2 regions of the Paenibacillus sp. PK3_47 genome follow, and region 1 is predicted to be linked to the other one. Evidence: riboswitches for the same ligand, from Rfam matches in the RefSeq annotation. Region 1 holds a riboswitch; the other holds the start of a gene.

Region 1 (3,116 bases):
GGAAGTGCTGGAGGCTGTAGAAGAGCTGGAGAAGGACGGCTATTCCGTGGAAAGGCTGATTGAGCATGAACTTAAGGAGGTCCCTGCCAGTGAGCAGAGCTCTGTGATGACAGCTTATCAGCTGCTGGGGGATACGTATCTGAAGCCGGTGCTGCATAAAGCTTACGGGGAGGATTTCACGCCTGCTGAAGGGGTGGATCTGTACTATGAACGCCTGCGGCTGATCCGCATCCGATTCCGCAGGGAGCAGGAGGTCAAGGCAAACTTGGCGATAAGCTAGAACAGCACTCTTTTATATACCTGCTCCATTGAAGTAAAGCGCACCAGCTGCTGCAAAATAAAAGGCGAAGGCTGCCGTACCAACGGTACCGGTTACCTTCGCCTCAGCGTATTCGTACGTTACTGCTCATAGCCAATCCTTTTTACGGAAAATATACAGCATGCCGCAGCCGAGTGTCACCATCACGGCAATGACCCCGTAGTATCCGTACTGGGAATGCGTCTCGGGAATATTGTCAAAGTTCATACCATAAATCCCGGTGATTACGGTCAATGGCATGAATATCGTTGTAATTGCGGTAAACACTCTCATGATTTCATTGGCACGGTTCGCGATACTGGATTGATAAGCTTCACGCAAGTTGCCCATGAGATCGCGGTAGGTTTCGAAGGTTTCAGAAATTTTGACCGCATTTTCATAAATGTCGCTAAAATATTTCTGCAGCTGGTCGTCGATCAGGCGGAGGTCTTTTTTGTTTAGGGTGTTGATAACCTCTTTTTGCGGTCCCAGCATTTTCTTGAGCCACAAAATTTCACTCCGGAGACCGATGATTTCGCTAAGATGAGATTTCTTGGTGTGCATCAGAATATCTTCTTCCAGCTTTTCGATCCGGACCTCAATCCGGTCGCCTACGGAGAAGTAATTGTCTACAACAAGGTCGATGAGATGGTACAGGAACCGGTCGGGTTCACTGACCTCCTGTTCCCACAGAATGGGCTTGAGGACCCGCAGCTCGTGGATCTTTTGCTTCGTCACCGTAATAATGAAATGTCTGCCCAGAAATACGTTAAGCGCACGCAGGAAAATCTCCTCGTCATCAAAACGGATACTGTTAACTACAATAAAATAATGGCTCTCATAAATTTCAATCTTCGGGCGCTGTTCCTCATCGCTGAGGCAATCCTCAACGGCGAGATCATGCAGGCCGTAAAGCGGCTGCAGCAGTTCCAAATCCTCTACATCGGCATCAATCCAGTAGAAGCCCTCTGCAGGGGCAGTCAATGTTGCTTCAATATTATCTACAGGCGTAAATACACCTGCGTTAACCAGCCGGATTTTCATCTGATTCACTCCTTCTGTCCCCGGTCTTATCCGGGGTTATGCTAATTTTCAGCACAGAGAAACAATCAGCTTGGCCGGTGGTACAATCAATCAATAAAGGCCAAATGACGGTCCGAGGGCATGAAGAAGAAATGCACCCGCCGCCGGCAAGCTGATGTTAATCCTGTGTGGTTGCTCACTCTGCACGCTTAAATGCGCACCCGGGTCGCCTTCCATTCTTCTCTCACCTCTTCTTTTCGTCATATAGGGTATGAAACACTTGTCTAGTATAACGCCGGGGTATGCCTCTTTCAAGCTAAATTCTTTTCAATTTGAGGCTACTTTAGCATTGTATGACTTGACGAAAAGGAGGTTCATGATTTAAAGTGAATTTTAAGAAAAACATCTGCAGATGTTTGTGATGAATCTAATTGAATACAGCTAAATCTTATCAAGAGCAGGTGGAGGGACTAGCCCAATGAAACCCGGCAACCGGCGTGTATACGCACGGTGCTAATTCTTGCGGAAGCTATGCACGGGAAGGAATCCGGGCAGAAGCTCTCTGGCAGATGAGAGAGGCGCATATGACACCAGCTATATGACCTTTCTCGACCGAGAAGGGTCTTTTTTGATGTATTTTTAGTAATAACCCGTTTGGGCACATTTCAAAATAGGAGTGGATACAGCAATGCCGATTAAAATTCCCGACAGTCTGCCGGCCAAAGAGGTTTTGTCCGGAGAAAATATATTTGTAATGGATGAAAGCCAGGCTTTCCATCAGGATATCCGCCCTCTGCGGATTGCAATACTGAATTTGATGCCGACAAAAGAAACGACCGAGACGCAGCTGCTGCGCCTGATCGGGAATTCTCCGCTGCAGGTGGATGTTACGCTGCTTCATCCCAGCTCCCATACCTCCAAGAACACTTCGCCGGAGCATCTGAAGAGCTTTTACAAAACCTTCGATGAAATCAGCCACCGCCGTCTGGACGGCCTGATTGTCACCGGCGCTCCCGTAGAGCAGCTGGAGTTCGAGGATGTGAACTACTGGGAAGAGCTGAAGGTTATTTTTGAATGGAGCAAACACCATGTAACTTCGACCATGCATATCTGTTGGGCGGCCCAGGCGGGACTTTATCATCATTTTGGTGTGCGCAAGGTGAGTCTGCCGGAGAAATGCTTCGGTGTCTTCCCTCACACGGTCAACCAGGATAACGTTAAGCTGCTGCGCGGCTTTGATGAAGTGTTCCATGTTCCGCATTCCCGTCATACCGACGTTTCACGCGAAGATATTGAAGCCTGTCCGGACCTGCAGATTCTGGCTGAATCCGAAGAAGCGGGAGTGTACCTCGTTTCCGCTTATGACGGGAAGCAGATTTTTGTTACCGGACATTCCGAATATGATCCGTTCTCGCTGAAATGGGAGTATGACCGTGATGTGGCCAAGGGGATGGACATTGCGCTGCCGAAGCATTACTATCCAAAGGATGATCCGCAGCGTACACCGCCTGCAGTCTGGCGCGCCCATGCGAACCTGTTGTTCGCTAACTGGCTCAATTACTATGTCTATCAGGAGACGCCCTACGATATCGGACCGGTCATTTAAGGATCTGCCCCGGTATGCATTTCAATAAAGCGCCGATTTCTATATTTTTATAATCTATATATAGAAGCAACAGTTATACTTCACACCACTTTAGGAGGCTTATCATGGACGAGAAACTGAGGATTGAAAGCAGACTTGCGCAAATTGGCTCACAGGAAGATCCCGCAACAGGGGCAATCAATTACCCGA
Region 2 (3,116 bases), 3.3 Mb from region 1:
CGTATTCAGCCGCCTCCATCCGGCGGATCATATTTATGCCGCATCGGAAGTGAACCGCCATCATATCAGCTATAAGCTGCCCATTGTGATTGATGCACGAAGAAAACCAAATGATCCTGAAGAGCTGCATCCGTCTGAAGATATTGTGCAAAAAGTGGAACAGAACTGGAAGCAATATTTTCCCGGCGTATAGCATACCTTTCGCAAAATTAACCGATTCTTCCGGAGCCGGATTTACTGCATTACACTTTGAGGAGGGCAATCATGCTGCGGATATTACTTGGAGAACCGCCCCGCGAGAACAGCGGTGTGCTGGCGGAAGCCATGGACAATATGGCAGAGGCCGCATCCATGCTGCGCAAAGAGATGAATGCTCATGAAGACCATGACCACGAATACCGTAAGCTGGAGATATGGACACGCGGGCTGATCTCTTCACTGGATGAACTGGAGCAGAGCTGGTTCGCCGCAGCCTTTTACCGCAGGTCGGTTGTCGCCGGGTATATGGATGATATGTCGGTAAAGGAACAAGGGGAGTACGCCAGATATGTCTATTTTTACAAAAACGGCTTTATCCGAGTGTTCTCGCTGCTGGACAAGCTGGGTACGGTGCTGAACAGCCTGTATGATCTGAATACTTCCAGGGTCAAAGCGCATTTTTCATATTTTACGGTGCTGCGGCAGTTTCAGCTGCTTAAGGTGCATGCTCCGCTGGCTGAGGAGCTGGAGCGGATCAAGGATTCTTACCGGGAGCCGCTGGAAAACCTGCGTAAACGCCGCAATGCCGAGGTTCATTATATGAATTCGGAAATGCAGGATGATCTATGGCAAAGACACCAGGGACTGCATGACAAAATCCGGCTTGAGGATCTGGACAGCCATCTGGAGGATTTGAAGCAGGGACTGGAAATGGTGTGCCAAACATTGAACGTGGCCTTCAGGTACAGCAATGAGCAGTGGCACCGCAATACAGCAGGCCGGCAGGCGGAGAAATGACTGGTTACCCCGCTAAAAGTTACCTTTGACAAAAATCCTGAAACTATCTATACTTAGGCTTGCATTAGCTGCTTACATGAAATCAAAAGCTAACTTCATATTTTTCTTATCGAGAGCGGCGGAGGGATAGGCCCGATGAAGCCCGGCAACCGATTTGTGTACAGCACGGTCACGTGTTCTGCATGAATGTCATGGTGCTAATTCCTACAATGCCGCAGGGTTTGCGGTCTTTGGCAGATGAGAAGGCATTGTAAATACACGCACAGGGCCTCTTGCGATCTGCAATCGATCGTGAGGGGTCTTTTTTGGATATCAGGATTGTTATGAAGGAGTGGGGACGGGAATTGATAGAGCTGAAAGGATTGACCAAGGTATACGGAAAGGGCAGCAAGGCTGCCACAGCACTCTCCGGACTGAATCTGTCCATTAAGAAGGGTGAGATTTTTGGCGTTATCGGCCATTCGGGTGCAGGCAAAAGTACGCTGATCCGCTGCATTAACCTGCTGGAACGTCCGACAGAGGGCGAGGTATGGGTGGACGGTGTGGAGCTTACATCGCTCAGTCAGGGGCAGCTGCAGGAAAAACGCCGTAAGATCGGGATGATCTTTCAGCATTTTAATCTGCTGTCTTCGGCAACGGTATATGACAATATTGCCTTTCCGCTCCGGCTGATGGGGACCTCCAAGGCGGAGATCGAACATAAGGTGAAGGATCTGCTGGCGCTTGTCGGCCTGGAACAGCACCGCAATAAATATCCGGCCCAGCTGTCCGGCGGGCAGAAACAGCGCGTGGGGGTGGCCCGGGCGCTGGCCAGTGATCCGGATGTGCTGCTCTGTGACGAAGCGACCTCGGCGCTGGATCCGCAGACGACGGATTCCATTCTGCGCCTGCTGCTGGATATTAACAAGAAGTTCCACCTGACCATCGTCCTGATTACCCACGAGATGCATGTCATTCAGAGCATTTGTGACCGCGTTGCCGTCATTCATGGCGGAGGCATTGTTGAACAGGGTGAAGTGGCCAAGGTGTTCCTGAAGCCGCAGCATGAAATTACGAAGGAATTCATCCGCAGCGAGACACAGAATGAGGGGCCGCTGCGTACGGCAATAGAAGCGGTGAACGGGGAGTTCAATAAAGCCGTCAAAATTACCTTCCTCGGACAAAAAACGTACGAGTCCACATTATCGCATGTGGCACGCGGTACAGGCGTCAATTTTGCCATCCTGCAGGGAACCATTTCGACGATCAAGGATGTGCCATACGGCCAGCTGATCGTCCGGTTTGAGGGACCGCTTGAAGCAGTTGAGGCAACCATTGCGGAGCTGACTGCACAAGGGCTTGATGTGGAGGTGATTTCCTAGTGGGCGGTTTGAATTTTAACGATATTAACTGGGAAGAAATGCTTGATGCAACGGTCGCTACGCTTCAAATGTTAACTTATTCAGGAATATTCACAATTATTCTTGGTTTACCACTCGGAATTGTGTTATATTTATGGGGAAGATCAAATAACATTGTTATCAGAGGTATTTACTCGGTATTATCACTGCTAGTTAATATCCTGCGCTCTGTTCCGTTTCTCATTTTGATGGTGGCACTGATTCCTCTGAGCAAGACAATTATGGGGACCTCCATAGGTGTGCTGGGAACCATTCCGGCGCTTGTCATCGGGGCTGCACCCTTTTTTGCCAGACTGGTGGAAACGGCGCTGCGTGAGGTAGACCGCGGGGTTATCGAAGCCGCTCAGGGAATGGGAGCGTCTGCGGGCCAGATTGTGATGCGGGTGCTGCTGCCAGAGGCTCGTCCGGGTCTGTTGGCCGGAGTGACCATTACTTTAGTCACCCTGGTATCCTATACAGCGATGTCGGGAATGATCGGCGGCGGCGGACTTGGCGACCTGGCGATCCGTTACGGCTACTACCGTTATGAGAAGGAAGTCATGATTATCTCGGTCATTCTGATGGTTATCCTGGTACAGCTGCTGCAGATGGCCGGGGACAGACTGGTCAGATATTTCACACGGAAATAAGGTACAACCATATATAGCCTTATTCATACAATTTATTGGAGGGGGATTTACAGATGAAAAAAGTACTGCTTACATTCTTCAGCTTGACCTT

The links. Region 1 has a riboswitch for S-adenosylmethionine ahead of metA (homoserine O-acetyltransferase MetA). Riboswitches for the same ligand answer to the same signal wherever they lie in the genome.
Region 2: it holds a riboswitch for S-adenosylmethionine, as region 1 does, so the genes downstream of both, C2I18_RS06940 (methionine ABC transporter ATP-binding protein) here and metA (homoserine O-acetyltransferase MetA) in region 1, are expected to answer to the same signal.

What each region holds. Positions count from the first base shown of each region.
Region 1 covers NZ_CP026029.1:4,814,223-4,817,338, forward strand. Annotated here, with positions in the region: gene C2I18_RS20945 (HRDC domain-containing protein) at 1-280, shown strand, start outside; gene corA (magnesium/cobalt transporter CorA) at 407-1,342, opposite strand; SAM riboswitch class I at 1,767-1,897, shown strand; gene metA (homoserine O-acetyltransferase MetA) at 2,010-2,927, shown strand; gene C2I18_RS20960 (aminotransferase class I/II-fold pyridoxal phosphate-dependent enzyme) at 3,032-3,116, shown strand, end outside.
Region 2 covers NZ_CP026029.1:1,531,558-1,534,673, reverse strand. Annotated here, with positions in the region: gene C2I18_RS06950 (UbiD family decarboxylase) at 1-193, shown strand, start outside; gene C2I18_RS06945 (Cthe_2314 family HEPN domain-containing protein) at 265-996, shown strand; SAM riboswitch class I at 1,100-1,240, shown strand; gene C2I18_RS06940 (methionine ABC transporter ATP-binding protein) at 1,341-2,357, shown strand; gene C2I18_RS06935 (methionine ABC transporter permease) at 2,396-3,025, shown strand; gene C2I18_RS06930 (MetQ/NlpA family ABC transporter substrate-binding protein) at 3,079-3,116, shown strand, end outside.